DNA from 2 places in the Streptomyces sp. NPDC029466 genome. Region 1 is predicted to be linked to the other one. Evidence: riboswitches for the same ligand, from Rfam matches in the RefSeq annotation. Region 1 holds a riboswitch; the other holds the start of a gene.
The links. A riboswitch is a leader RNA that binds a small molecule or an ion and turns the genes downstream of it on or off. The one in region 1 is predicted to bind glycine.

Region 1 (7,400 bases):
TCTTGACGACGACGACCTTCATCCCGGCCATCACGGCGCTGGCGGCGTTGGTGCCGTGCGCCGAGGACGGGATCAGGCAGACCGTACGCTGCTCGTCGCCGTTGGCGCGGTGGTAGGCACGGACGGCCAGCAGACCGGCCAGCTCGCCCTGCGAGCCGGCGTTCGGCTGGATGGAGACCTTGTCGTAGCCGGTGACCGTGGCCAGCCGCTCCTCCAGCTCCTGGATCAGCGTGAGGTAGCCCTCAGCCTGGTCGGCCGGCGCGAACGGGTGCAGCTGACCGAACGCGGGCCAGGTGACCGGCTCCATCTCGGTGGTGGCGTTCAGCTTCATCGTGCAGGAGCCGAGCGGGATCATGCCGCGGTCCAGCGCGTAGTCCTTGTCGGCGAGGGTGCGCAGGTAGCGCAGCATCGCGGTCTCGGAGCGGTACTCGTGGAAGACCGGGTGGGCGAGGTAGTCGTCGTTGCGCAGCAGCCCCTGCGGCAGCGCGTCGGCGGCGGCCGCGTCCAGCTGCTCGACGTCGCCGGACACCCCGAAGGCGCTCCAGACGCCGGCCAGCTGCGCCCGCCCGGTGGTCTCGTCACAGGCGATGCCGACCAGGTCTGCGTCGATCTGCCGGAGGTTGACACCGGCCTCGCGGGCGGCGGCGACGACCTCGGCGGCCCGGCCGGGCACCCGCGCGGTCAGCGTGTCGAAGTACGTGCCGTGCGCGATCTCCACCCCGCCGGCCCGCAGGCCCTCGGCGAGGATCGCGGCGTAGCGGTGGGTGCGGCGGGCGATGGTCCGCAGGCCCTCGGGGCCGTGGTAGACCGCGTACATGCCGGCCATGACGGCGAGCAGCACCTGCGCGGTGCAGATGTTGCTGGTGGCCTTCTCCCGGCGGATGTGCTGCTCACGGGTCTGCAGCGCCAGGCGGTAGGCCTTGTTGCCGTCGGCGTCGACGGAGACGCCCACCAGACGGCCGGGAAGGCTGCGGGCGAACTGATCACGGACGGCCATGAAGCCGGCGTGCGGTCCGCCGAAGCCCATCGGAACGCCGAAGCGCTGGGTGGTGCCGACGGCGATGTCCGCGCCGAGCTCACCGGGCGAGGTGAGCAGCGTCAGGGCGAGCAGATCGGCGGCGACGGTGACGATGGCGCCCAGCTCGTGCGCCTGCTCGATGACGGCGCGGGGGTCCCGCACCGCGCCGGAGGCACCCGGGTACTGAAGCAGCACGCCGAACACTCCGCGCTCGGCGATCTCGGCCGGAATGCCGTCGGACAGATCCGCGACCACGACCTCGACGCCGGTGGGCTCCGCACGGGTCTCGATCACGGCGATGGTCTGCGGCAGACAGTCGGCGTCGACCAGGAAGACGCCCTTCTTGACCTTGCCGACCCGGCGGGAGAGCGCCATCGCCTCGGCGGCGGCGGTGCCCTCGTCCAGGAGCGACGCACCGGAGGTGGGCAGTCCGGTCAGGTCGGCGACCATCGTCTGGAAGTTCAGCAGCGCCTCCAGGCGGCCCTGCGAGATCTCCGGCTGGTAGGGCGTGTACGCCGTGTACCAGGCCGGGTTCTCCATGACATTGCGCAGGATCACCGGCGGGGTGAACGTGCCGTAGTAGCCGAGACCGATCATGGGCGCCAGGACCTCATTGCGGTCCGCCAGGCTCTTCAGCTCCTGGAGCACCTCGGCCTCGGTACGGGCCTGCGGCAGGCCGAGCGTCTCGGCGCTCTTGATCACATCGGGTACGGCGGTGGCGGTGAGCTCGTCCAGCGACCCGAAACCGATGTGCGCGAGCATCTTCGCCTGCGCCGCGTGGTCGGGACCGATGTGCCGGCGCTCAAAGGGGGTGCCGCGTTCCAGCTCGGTCAAGGAGATGCGATTGGTGGTCATCTGCGGGGGCCTCCTGGTCGGTACGACCTACGAGGGGCACCACGGCACGGGTGCCCGGACGGCCTCCCCCTCTGTCATTCAACCTGAGAGCTTCACCGGCCCGCGGGTGGCGGCCCGGCTTTCACCGTCGGTGAGGAGGGGTCCCGGCGCTGTGCCTTCCGTGGCCCGCCCTGCTTTCCAGAGTGACCTCGTCCATGCGGTACGTGTGCCTGAGAGATTCCGGGGAGGATTTGCTCCTTCGGCGCCCTCGTCGCGAACGACAAGGACTCTCCCGCACGGGGTCTGCGGCCATTCGCCAGCCTACCAGCGTGGCTCTCGAAGGCTCCTTCGAGTGGCCGGGGCATGAAATGTGCCGTTTGGTAGTTGTCAGAGGGCAGTTGCGACCAATTGGAGGGGCCGTGCAAACCGATATCGATCCCCGAAGCCTGATCGGCCGCAAAGCGTTCGACCGTAATGGCGCGAAAATAGGGACCATCGACGAGGTCTACCTCGACGATGCGACGGGGGAACCGGAGTGGGCGGCCGTACGCACCGGACTCTTCAGCCGGGACGCGTTCGTCCCGCTGGAGCCCAGCAAAATGGTCGGTGAAGGCCTGCACATCCCTTACGACCGCAAGCTGATCAAGGACGCGCCGGACTTCGGCGTGGGCCGCCATCTCTCCCCTGAGCAGGAACTTCAGCTCTATCACCACTACCGTCTGGATATTTCCTCCCCGACCGATCCGGTGTCTCCCGGCTCCGGCGACAAGAACTTCGGCAAGATCGCCGGCTCGGACGACTGACCGTCGGCCGGCGCCCCGCCCACCAGCGGCAGGGGCTCCCCCGGCCGCAGCGCCGGGTCCTCGACAGCAAAGGTCCGCACCCTCCCCGGTGCGGACCATGGCGTTTCGAAGCGGACGGTCACTCTCCCCACCCCGCTCCCCTGCACCCAGCCCGCCCCGTACTGGTCGTGGACCACGTCCAGCCCCGGATACCAGCGCCGCGGCCGCTCCTCCTCGGCCTCGTCCGACTCCCGCTCGCCTGCGGCCTGCTCCAGCGCCGCCGCGGTCGCGGCTTCCGCCGCCTCCCGCTCCGTCGCCGCCTGGGCGAACAGATCCCCTTGTGTGAAGTCCGCCAGCCCGCTGACCCCCACACCCAGCAGCCGCACCCCGCCCGTGGTGTCCACCGTCTCCAGCAGGCGCACAGCGGCCTCCCGTATCACCGCCGGATCGTCGGTCGGCCCCCGGAGCGTCTCGGAACGGGTCAGCGTCGAGAAGTCGTAGTTGCGCACCTTGATGACCACCGTGCGCCCGGAGCGCCCGGCCGCCCGCAGCCGTTGTACGCACCGGTCCGCCAGCCGCAGCACCTCGTTCCGCACCCGCATCCGGTCGGTGAGGTCGACCTCGAAGGTGTCCTCGACGGAGATGGACTTCGCGTCCCGCTCCGCCACCACGGGCCGGTCGTCCTGCCCCAGCGCCATCGCGTACAGCCCCGCGCCGTGTGCCCTGCCCAGCAGTCGCACCAGCTCGGCCTCACCGGCCTCCGCGGTCTCCGCGACGGTGTGGATCCCGGCCCGGCGCAGCGTCTCGGCCGTCGCGGGGCCCACCCCGGGCAGCGTCCGCACCGTCATCGGGCCCAGCAGCTCCCGTTCGGTGCCCGGCTCGATCACCACCAGCCCGTTCGGCTTGGCCGCCTCGGACGCGATCTTCGCCAGCATCTTGGCCCCGGCCAGCCCCACCGAGCCGGTCAGCCCCGTCGCCGACCGGATGTCCCGCCGCAGCCGCTCCCCTACGGCCCGCACGGCCGCCGTCTCGGCCGGGACGCCACCCGCCTCCAGGTCGACGAACGCCTCATCCAGGCTCAGCGGCTCCACCAGCGGCGACAGGGCATGCAGCAGCTCCATCACCACATCACTCACTTGGCGGTAGAGCGTGAAGCGCGGACTGAGATAGGCGGCGTTGGGACACAGTCGACGCGCCTGGGCCGTCGGCATCGCGGAACGGACCCCGAAGACCCGGGCTTCGTACGAGGCCGTGGAGACCACGCCACGCACGCCGACCCCGCCGACCACCACGGGCTTACCGCGCAGGCTCGGCTTGGCCGCCTGCTCGGCGGCCGCGAAGAACGCATCCATGTCCAGATGCAGGATGGTCGGGGCAGGTCTCACATCTCCGATGCTGCCCCATGCCACTGACAATCGGCCCGATGCCGGGCCGCGCGCTCCGCCGGGGTCTCAGCCCGCCCGGTTGCGCCGCCGCGCCAGCTCGTCGTGCGGGTTCTTCCCGACCAGCGTCTCGCCGGTGTCCACCCGCTCCCCGTGGAGCTGCGACAGCGCGCCCTCCACGTCCCGCCACACCACGCCCACGGCGATCCCGAAAACGCCCTGACCGCCCTGGAGCAGGTCCACGACCTGGTCGGGCGAGGTGCACTCGTAGACCGTCGCGCCATCGCTCATCAGCGTCATCCGCGTCAGATCCGCCAGCCCGCGCGAGCGCAGATGCTGGACCGCGGTGCGGATGTTCTGGAGCGACACCCCGGTGTCCAGCAGCCGCTTGACGATCTTCAGGACCACGACGTCCCGGAAGCTGTAGAGCCGCTGGGTGCCGGAGCCATAGGCCGGCCGGATGCTCGGCTCCACCAGGCCCGTACGCGCCCAGTAGTCGAGCTGCCGGTAAGTGATGCCCGCTGCCGCACAGGCGGTCGGGCCGCGATAGCCGATGTTCTGAGCCTCGCAGTCCCCCGACACCGCCGCGGCCGGTGCCGGGGCAGGGTTCGCTGCTGCGCCCGAGTGGAGCGGCAACGCCCCTTCCGCCGCCATACCGTCGCCGGTGATTGCCACGCCGCCCTCCGTCCTCCACGTCCCGGACGGGACCTGCCACATCGACGGTATGCAGTCACTCGGGGTGCGTCAACGATCGCCGCGCTCGCCACGCCGAGTGATAATCACCCTACGAGTGGTTTCTCGTGACCTCGCGCGGGGAAGGGCTGACTGTTTGGCCGGAAACAGGCGGTTCGCCTGGCCGATATTACTGGCTGTTGGTCCCGAAGTCCTCGGGCGAGATCTGGTCGAGGAATTCGCGGAACTTCTCCACCTCGTCCTCCTGCTCGTCCGGGATGGCGATCCCCGCGTCGTCCAGCACACCGTCGGTACCGAAGATCGGCGTTCCGGTGCGCAAGGCCAGCGCTATGGCGTCCGACGGACGCGCACTGACCTCGACCCCGCTCGCGAAGACAAGTTCGGCATAGAAAACCCCCTCGCGCAGATCCGTGATGCGGACCTGCGTCAGCTCCTGGCCCACCGCTTCGAGCACGTCCTTGAAGAGGTCATGCGTCAGCGGCCTGGCAGGGACCATGCCCTGCTGGGCGAAGGCGATGGCGGTGGCCTCCCCTGGCCCGATCCAAATGGGCAAGTATCGGTCGCCTCCCACCTCCCGCAGGAGCACGATCGGTTGGCTGGAAGGCATTTCCACCCGGACACCCACGACGTCGAGCTCGTTCACACAGCAACCCTAGGACGTGCCCGGCAGGTTTGGGTAGTCGGGCACTCGTTTGCTCGCTACAGCCGGACCCGCAGAGCGCTCTGCACCAAGGCCGCATGCAGCCGTACGGACAGCGTTGCCAGCTCCCTGGCGGTCGCTTCGGCGTGCGCCCTGGTCTGCGGGTTACGGTGCCGCCGAAGGGGTGCAACGACCTGCTCGACCAGGCCCGCCTCGCGCTCGGCCGCCGCCTTCACCGCGCGCAGATGCCGCGGCTCCAGACCGAAACGGCCCAGGTCCGCGACAAGTTTGGCCACCGTGACGGCCTCGATGTCGTATCCGCCGTCCGCATGGGGGACGATGAGTCCGTACGACTCCCAGTCGGCGAGCGCCGCCTCGTCCACCTCCGCGGCGGCCAGCAGCTCGGCCCGGCCGATCCGGGCAGCCGTGGGAGGCTCCGTACCCGGGTCGTGCACGCCCTCGACCAGATCCCGGGAGGGTGCGGCCGGAGCCGGCAGCGGTACCTGCTCACCGCGCTCCAGGGCGTCCAGATGCTCCCGGATGACCTTCAACGGCAGATAGTGGTCCCGCTGCATCCGCAGGACGGCGGCCAGTCGCTCGACGTCCGCCTGCGTGAATTTGCGGTATCCGGAAGGCGTGCGCTTCGGTTCGACCAGCCCCTCGGCCTCCAGGAAGCGAATCTTGGAGATGGTGACCTCGGGAAACTCCTCGTGCAGCAGGGTGAGCACCGTACCGATACTCACCGGCCTGCCGTCCGAGGAGGCGGCACCGGCAGAGCCGGCGCCGCCTTTCGGTGTATCGCGCATATGCCTTCCCCGGCCGGTCAGATACCGGCGCCTCGCTGGCTCGCGTAGAAGACCAGGCGGAACTTGCCGATCTGGACCTCGTCGCCGGTGGCGAGGGCAACGGAGTCGATCCGCTCACGGTTGACGTAGGTGCCGTTCAGGCTGCCCACGTCGGCGACCGTGAAGAGACCGTCCGGGCCGCGACGGAATTCCACATGGCGGCGCGAGACCGTCACATCGTCGAGGAAGATGTCGCCCTGCGGATGCCGGCCTGCCGTGGTCAGCTCACTGTCCAGCAGGAAGCGGCTGCCCGCATTCGGTCCCCGGCGGACGACCAGCAGCGCCGACCCCAACGGGAGAGCGTCCACGGCCGCCTGGGCCTCGGGGGACAGCGACGGCGCCAGATTCTGGCCCGTGGTCTCCGAGTCGTAGGCCTCCAGCCCCGAAATGGAGATGGTCGACGTCGTCTCCGACGCCCGCTCGGGCTGGGCGCCCGCACGCAGCGGCGCACCACAGTTGGAGCAGAACCGGCTCGCCTCGGCGTTCTGGTTCCCACACCTCGTACAAACCGGCAAGGCCGACCCTCCACCCGTGTGTGCGGCTGATGGTTCCTGGGAACCTATGCGGCCGGCACCGGAGGGGTCAACAGAACCCGCGCCGTACCCCCCGGACGGACCGCTGACCTCATCACGGAAGAGCGGACGGCCCTCGGCCGCACCGCTCTCGTCGGGCTGGCGCGGAGCGGCATGCCGCGCAGAGCCGCTGCCGCCCTCCTGGCGTGCGCTCTTGCCGAACAGCTTTCCAAACAACTTCACGGGCGATTCCCCTTGAACGAAATAGACCCGCCCGTGGGGCAGGACGAACCCTCGATGCACACACCGACCCATCCGGACATCCTGTGAACGTCCGTGGCCTTCAGACAGTTTCCACCACACACCACACGCACGGTGCGTCGACCCCCCGCTACCTCATGCCCTTCCCGGGCACTCGACATACGTGCACGCCTCACTGAGATGACAACCGAGCGTAGTCAGGCCGCTTCGCCTCTCGCAAGGCGTCCACAATGATCTTCCTCTCACGGGTCACAGACACCTTGGCCTGCTCCTTTTCCAGCGTCTGGACCACTCCGCCGGGGATGTTCAGCGCCGGTTCCAAGTCCTCCGGCTTGCCGATGACCTTGAAGCGGAACGGCTGCATGACGCGCTTGCCATCGATCTCCACGCCGCCCCGGACGTCGGAGAGATAGCTGTCCGCGACGACCCGGAC
Region 2 (7,400 bases), on a different contig from region 1:
CCACGGCCGGCCAGGTCCACCAGGGTGTTACCGGACTTGAGGTCCTTGTCGATCGTCGACTGGGCGACCTTCAGATTCAGGACGATCTTGTCCGGCAGCTGCTTGCGCAGCGGGTCGGTCTTCGCGGACCACTGCGGGTTGCGGACCAGGGTGAGCTTCTTGCCCTCTTCGTAGCTCTCGAACTTGTACGAGCCGGTGGACAGCACGGACTTGGTGTAGTCGGCGCCCTTGTCCTTGGCCTGCGGGACCGGAGCGGTCTGCGGGGCGCTCACCAGGTAGTCGAACTCGGCGAACGGCTTCTTCAGGTGGAAGACGACCGTCTGCTCGTCCGGCGTCTCGATGGACTTCAGACCGGCCTTGCTCTTGTCCTTGTAGGGACCCTTGTAGCCGCCGTCGTTGTCCTTGAGGAACTGCTGGAAGTAGTTCGGGCCCAGCGAGAGGGTGTCGCGCGCGAAGTTGCTGCGCTCGACGGCGTACTTGACGTCCTGCGAGGTCACCGTGGAGCCGTCGTCGTACTTGACGCCCTTGCGGATCTTGTACGTCCAGGTCTTGCCGCCGTCGCTGGGCTTGCCCATCGACTCGGCGAGGTCCGGGACCAGCTCGTTGCCCTTGGGGCCGGGGCCCGGCTTGAAGGTGGTGAGCGGGCGTGCGTAGAGCCGGCTGAAGTTGTAGATGAAGGCGTAGTACGTGTTGCCCGGGTCGAACGACTCGGGGGCGTCGCTGATCGCGTAGGTGACCGTGCCGCCCTTCGCGTCCGAGGCGTTGACGATGCCCTTGGTGGCGGCGTTCGCCTCGCCCGAGCCTTCCGAGGAGCCCTTGCCCCCGCTGCAGCCGGCCAGCAAAAGGCCCGCACTGGTGATGGCCGCGACAGCCGCGACCGGAACTGACCTTCGCATTGGTCGGTGTCCCCTTCGTTCGTCGAGAAACGTCCGTACGTCGGTACGTGGGTACCTCGGTACGTCAGAACTGCAGAACTGCGAAAAACGCTGGTGAGACTTCTGAGCGGGTGCCAGGCACGGCCATCAGCGGCTGCGCGGATCCAGCGCGTCCCTCAGACCGTCACCGAGCAGGTTGAACGCCAGCACGGTGACGAAGATCGCGAGGCCGGGGACGATCATGTACTGAGGGTCGACCTCGTAGTACTTGACCGCCTGGTTGAGCATGCCGCCCCAGGACGCCTGGGGCGGTTGGATACCGACGCCCAGGAAGCTCAGCGCCGCCTCGAAGAGGATGTTGGAGGGGATCAGCAGCGTCGAGTAGACGATGATCGGACCCACCAGGTTGGGCAGCAGCTCACGGAAGAGGATGAACGGACCGCGTGCCCCCATGCCGCGGGCGGCGTCCACGAACTCCCGCTCGCGCAGCGACAGCGTCTGCGCGCGCACGATCCGCCCCATGTACGGCCAGTTGAAGAAGCCGATCACGAAGATCAGCACCGAGATGTGCAGCGGCAGGCCCTCCAGGCCGAAGGCGCCGCCCTGGAGCGAGGCGGAGATCGCGATGGCGAACAGCAGCAGCGGGAAGGCCAGGAAGACGTCCATCATCCGGCTGATGAAGGCGTCCACCCGCCCGCGGTAGAAGCCCGCGACCACACCGAGAACGGTGCCGATGGCGACCGACAGCAGGGTCGCGCCGAACGCCACGATCAGCGACACCCAGGAGCCCTCCAGGATCCGGGCGAGCAGATCGCGGCCGAACTTCGGGTCCACACCCAGGGGGTGGTCCCCGCTCATCCCGCCGAAGTCACCCTTGGGGAGCGTGGTGTTGGGGTCGATCAGCGACTGGTTGGGGTTGTTGGGGTCCAGCCCCAGCAGCGCCTGGATCGGGCGGGAGAGCGCGGCGAGGGCGATGAGCAGGATGACAACGATGGCACCGGCCACCGCGACCTTGTCCCGCCGGAAGCGCAGCCAGGCGATCTGACCGAGCGAGCGCCCCTCGATCCGCTTTCCTTCCACGCCTTTCAGCACCGCTTCCGGCTGCGCCTCAGCAGCTGCTCCGGTGGTCTCGATCGGTGCGGTCACGGTGCCTTTGACCCCTCTCGGCCGACAGTGGCCGGCCCCTGCCCCGCCGCGGTAGCGGCCTTCTTCACATCACTGGTGCAAGTCATGCAGGCATCGCGGAAGTTCGCGTTTTATGGAAATTCAAAAGGTGCGCGACGCCGTTCTCGGATGACGCTCGTACAAAGGCCCGACGGCCCTCTGCTGCCGGAGTCTTCATCCGATTCGCGATCAGTCACCAGCCCTGAAGGGGAAAGGATGCGTAACTGTGATGTGGTCCGCGACATTCCGTTATACGGACGAAAGTTCAGGCTGAGCGGTGTGTATACCCGTGAGAAGGGGGCTCAACTGCGGGGCGCTTGGGATGAATTCACCCCAAGCCCGGCGCCGGGACTGGCGCGCCGGGCGTCAGTACGGACGCGGGTAGCCGTAGCCGTAGGAGGGCGCGGGGGCCTGCGGCTGGACGTAGCCGTCACGGTCGAAGAAGGGGCGCGTGGAGGCCCGCATCCACATGCCGACGGGGTCGTACTCGTCGTTCATCGCGACCGTGGAGACGGGCAGACCGTCCGGAACCGCGCCGATCGACTGCTGGATCATCAACCGCACCGAATCCACCGCTGGTTGGCCGGTGTCGTACAGATCCAGACCGATCGCCAGATACGGGGCGCCCAGCGCGGGCTGCACCCACGCCCGGCGCAGCGACCGGACGGCGGGCGTCCGGTGCGCGTTCTGGGCCAGCAGCGCGTAGAACTGCGGGATGTCGATCACCGGCTCCGAGATCCGCAGCGGCCCGGCGGGCAGCCGGTCGAGGCCGCCGGCGATACGGCGCAGATCCAGCCAGGGGATGCCGACGCCGCCGCCGGGAGCATGCGGATTCAGCCACAGGCCCCAGCGGTCGGGGAAGAGCGCGGCGGCGATTTCGGTACCGGTGACCACCTCGTGGTCACGGTTCCAGCCGGACGCGGCGAGCTCGGGCGCCGAGGTCACACACGGCGCATAACCGAGGCCCTCGACCTCCATGTTTCCGTACTGCGCGTCGGGCATACCGGCCCGCCCCTGCCAGAGCAGCATCCAGACCTGGCCCGCGGCGAGCGATTGCAGCAGCGCCTCATAGGCGTCGTAACGTCCGGGCGAGACCTGCTGGAGCAGCTGCTCCAGCTGCCCGGCCGCCGCCGGCCCCTGATGCGCACCCGCGCTCACGTGGTCCGTCCCTTCTCTCCGCAGGGCACGTGAGGGTGCGCCCGCCTGTCATCCAACCAGCTTAGGGCTTGCCCTACGGGTGGTCCCGGGAGTAGAAGGGCCGCACCCGCTCCAGCATCCAGTCGGCGACCGGGTCGCCCTGGGCGAGGTCGAGCATCACGAGTTGTACGGGCCAGGGCAGCGGTACTGCGCCGAGCGCACGTCCGAGGGCTGACAGTACCGTCTCGCGGGCGGTGCCGTCGTGCAGCGCGGTGGCATCCGCCGCGACCTGAACACCGACGAACAGCGCGGGCGTGTCGCCCTCGACGCTTGCCAGGGCACGCCGGGCAGTCAGGACAATTCCGGCGCCGGAGAACTCCAGCCCGGCGGAGGCCAGGAAGTCCACCGGCTCGTCCTGCCAGTCCGGCTCGAAGAGCCGTACCCGGCCGCCGCTCGGCAGCCCCTCGAACTCCGGGTGCCCCGGCCGCCGCTCCCGGCACAGTTCGGCCACCGCGGGCGGCGGCAGCGGGACACCGACCGTGCCGTCGGGGTTGACCGCGATGCCGATCTGCGGCGGCAGACCGCGGGCGAACTCCCGGGCCGGGGCGACGGTGAAGGACATATGCGAGCCGATCACCCGCAGGAATTCCTGTTCGGAGCTGTAGACCGGGACGTAGTGCGCCCCGTCGAGCTCGACGGTGGGCAGATCGAGGCCGCGGGCGCCGGGACCCGCGCTCTCCGGGCCGCCGCCCTCGGGCAGCGGCACCCACAGCCGGCTACGGCCGAGGACCTCGACGATCCGGCCGCCGGCGCCCGGGTGTCCGACCGACGCGGACAGCACCTCTTCGAGCTCGTTCGCCGGCCATGCCAGCTGCGGTATCCCCTGCTCCGGAAATGTCATTCGTCCCACCCGTTCCAAACCGCGCCATCTGGCCAAAGACCCTAGACGAGAAGGCGCGCGATGTGGTGTGCGGGGGCGTGCCCGGGCGCATCAGTGGAAGGCGAGGGTCTCCAGCGCGCTCGCCGCCCGCCGGTCGAGGAGGACGGCGGAATGGAAGCCCTTCGGCAGCCGGGACGATTCCGCGGCGCCGACCAGCCGGCCCACCGCCCCGCGGTGCCGGGCGAAGGCGTACCCCGACACCCCGCGGCCCCGTGACTCCTGACCGGAAAGCGCCACCTCGGGCGCCACATCGAGCAGCACCAGATGCGCCCCGCGGCCGCCGCGCCGGGCCGCGCGCGCGATCCAGCGGCGCACCCACGCCAGCGTCCCGCAGTCGTGCACCACCACACTGGCGCCGGAGCGCAGCGCCCGACCCAGGGTCAGATAGTGGGCGGCCCGGACCAGCGGGCGGTAGAGCCCGTACGGCAGCCGGCGCAGCCTGCCGTGCTCCCAGCGCTCGCGGACGTCCTGGGAATCGATGCGGTGCACGACGGCGCCGTGCCCGTCCAGCGACGGCACGACCCGATGCATCAGGGTGCTCTTGCCGCTGCCCGGCAGGCCGGAGACCACCACCAGGTCGCCGGCCGGGAACCGCAGCTCGGTGGCGCCGGGCGGGCGCCGCTCGCCCCGCAGGTCCACGACCGCGGTGCGGCGTCCGGGCCGGATGACGGCCCGCCGCGCACGGCCGGGCCGGGACATGGCGGCGGACGGCGCCGTCGGCACGACGTCCGGGGGCACGACCCCTGAAGTCGCCCCGAATGCCGCTTCGCTGTGCACCGTGATCGCCCTCCCCGCCCGTTCTGGTCCGGTTCGCGTCCGTCCCCTACCCGCAGAGTGTCAAGAAAAGGTAATGCCCATCAAGGTGATTGTCCGATCTGCCCACGTCGTGGGCGGGGCGGCGGCGGGGGCTCCTTTATCCGGCGATCCCGTGCAATGATGTGGCCGCCACGTGCACATCACAGCTCACCTGTGCACCGCCAACTGCATACCGGCCGCTTGAACCCGCGCGGGAGAGTCCCCGGCCGCCACGGCGGGGCGCCGAAGGAGCAAGTCCTCCCTTGAATCTCTCAGGCCCCTATACCGCACGGGCGAGGCAGATCTGAAAAGCGAGCCGCTGCCCGGCTGACGGGGGCGGCTCCACCCAAGGTGCAAACCGGGTCCGTTCGCGGGATACCGGTGAACCTCTCAGGTTCCGATGACAGATGGGGAGAACGTCTTGTCACCCCTGCCTGGGAGCCCAGAACCATGACTGATGCCCCCCGCCGTACCGCGCTGGATGCCACCCATCGCGCGCTCGGCGCGACCATGACCGACTTCGCCGGCTGGGACATGCCGCTGCGCTACAGCAGCGAGCGGGACGAGCATGTCGCCGTCCGTACCCGCGCCGGACTCTTCGACCTCTCCCACATGGGTGAGATCACCGTCACCGGGCCGCAGGCCGCCGACCTGCTCGACTACGCGCTGGTCGGCAACATCGGCGGCGTCAAGACGGGCCGCGCCCGCTACACCATGATCTGCGAGGACAAGGGCGGCATCCTCGACGACCTGATCGTCTACCGCCTCGCCGACCAGGAGTACATGGTCGTCGCCAACGCCTCCAACGCCCAGGTGGTGCTGGACGCGCTCACCGCTCGGGCGGGCGGCTTCGACGCCGCGATCCGCGACGACCGGGACGCCTACGCACTGCTCGCGGTGCAGGGCCCGGAGTCCCCCGGCATCCTCAAGAAGCTGACGGACGCCGATCTGGACGGTCTGAAGTACTACGCGGGGCTGCCCGGCACGGTCGCCGGGGTGCAGGCGCTGATCGCCCGTACCGGCTACACCGGTGAGGACGGCTTCGAGCTGTTCGTCCGGCCGGCCGACGCGGTCGCCCTCTGGGAGGCGCTGACCGAGGCGGGCAAGGACGCCGGTCTGGTGCCCTGCGGGCTGTCCTGCCGGGACACCCTGCGCCTGGAGGCGGGCATGCCGCTCTACGGGCACGAGCTGACCACCGCGACGACGCCGTTCGACGCGGGCCTGGGCCGGGTCGTGAAGTTCGAGAAGACCACCAACGGCGGGGACTTCGTGGGCCGCGAGGCCCTGGCCGAGGCCGCCGAGCGCGCCGAGACCCGGCCGCCGCGCAAGCTGGTCGGGCTGATCGCCCAGGGCCGCCGGGTGCCGCGGGCCGGATACCCGGTCGTCACGGCCGACGGCACGGTCATCGGCGAGGTCACCTCCGGGGCCCCGTCCCCCACGCTCGGCAAGCCGATCGCCATCGCCTATGTCGACGCGGCCTACGCCACCGCGGGCACGGAGGGTGTCTGCGTGGACATCCGTGGAAGCCATGAGCCGTACGAGGTCACCGCGCTGCCGTTCTACAAGCGGCAGAAGTAACCGTTCCTCCACGGCAGGCGGCGGCGCGCGCCCGCGCGTCTCACCGCGCAAGACGTTCCCCCGGACTTCGTCCGGGTGGTGCCCCCCTTCACGATCACACCCTCGCGTACAGGAGAATCGAGCCATGAGCAACCCCCAGCAGCTGCGCTACAGCAAGGAGCACGAGTGGCTGTCGGGCGCCGAGGACGGCGTCTCGACGGTCGGCATCACCGAGCACGCGGCCAACGCGCTCGGCGACGTCGTCTACGTACAGCTCCCTGAGGTCGGCTCCACGGTCGCGGCGGGCGAGACCTGCGGTGAGCTGGAGTCGACGAAGTCGGTCAGCGACCTCTACTCGCCCGTCGACGGTGAGATCGCCGAGATCAACGAGGATGTCGTCAACGACCCCTCGCTGGTGAACTCCGCCCCGTTCGAGGGCGGTTGGCTGTTCAAGGTGAAGATCAGCGGCGAGCCGGGCGACCTGCTCTCGGCCGACGAGTACGCCGCCTTCATCCAGAGCTGAGCCCCCGGCTCTCCCCCGCTCCCGGGCCTGCCCGGACGGGAGCCCCGACCGCCACCGCCCGCGCGGAAGCTCCCCCGGACCCCGTCCGGTAAGGCCCCTCGCGCCCCTGACTCCCCAGGAACACTCATGTCGCTTCTCAACAGCTCCCTCCATGAGCTCGACCCCGACGTCGCCGCCGCCGTCGACGCCGAGCTCCACCGCCAGCAGTCCACCCTCGAAATGATCGCGTCGGAGAACTTCGCTCCGGTCGCCGTCATGGAGGCCCAGGGCTCCGTCCTCACCAACAAGTACGCCGAGGGCTACCCCGGCCGCCGCTACTACGGCGGCTGTGAGCACGTCGACGTGGTCGAGCAGATCGCCATCGACCGCATCAAGGCGCTCTTCGGTGCCGAGGCCGCCAACGTCCAGC

Region 2: another riboswitch for glycine. It lies ahead of gcvT (glycine cleavage system aminomethyltransferase GcvT); the one in region 1 lies ahead of gcvP (aminomethyl-transferring glycine dehydrogenase).

Annotation. Positions count from the first base shown of each region.
Region 1 is NZ_JBVHZH010000045.1:5,559-12,958, reverse strand. It holds gene gcvP (aminomethyl-transferring glycine dehydrogenase) at 1-1,873, opposite strand, end outside; glycine riboswitch at 2,061-2,157, opposite strand; gene ACZ4XD_RS29240 (PRC-barrel domain-containing protein) at 2,272-2,655, shown strand; gene ACZ4XD_RS29235 (DNA polymerase IV) at 2,565-4,019, opposite strand; gene ACZ4XD_RS29230 (MerR family transcriptional regulator) at 4,086-4,691, opposite strand; gene ACZ4XD_RS29225 (bifunctional nuclease family protein) at 4,879-5,352, opposite strand; gene ftsR (transcriptional regulator FtsR) at 5,409-6,155, opposite strand; gene ACZ4XD_RS29215 (FHA domain-containing protein) at 6,173-7,021, opposite strand; gene ACZ4XD_RS29210 (DUF881 domain-containing protein) at 7,140-7,400, opposite strand, start outside.
Region 2 is NZ_JBVHZH010000012.1:62,442-69,841, reverse strand. It holds gene ACZ4XD_RS12510 (ABC transporter substrate-binding protein) at 1-896, opposite strand, end outside; gene ACZ4XD_RS12505 (ABC transporter permease) at 1,023-2,021, opposite strand; gene ACZ4XD_RS12500 (enhanced serine sensitivity protein SseB C-terminal domain-containing protein) at 2,406-3,197, opposite strand; gene ACZ4XD_RS12495 (enhanced serine sensitivity protein SseB) at 3,271-4,077, opposite strand; gene ACZ4XD_RS12490 (AAA family ATPase) at 4,168-4,854, opposite strand; glycine riboswitch at 5,114-5,209, shown strand; glycine riboswitch at 5,210-5,328, shown strand; gene gcvT (glycine cleavage system aminomethyltransferase GcvT) at 5,362-6,489, shown strand; gene gcvH (glycine cleavage system protein GcvH) at 6,614-6,991, shown strand; gene glyA (serine hydroxymethyltransferase) at 7,118-7,400, shown strand, end outside.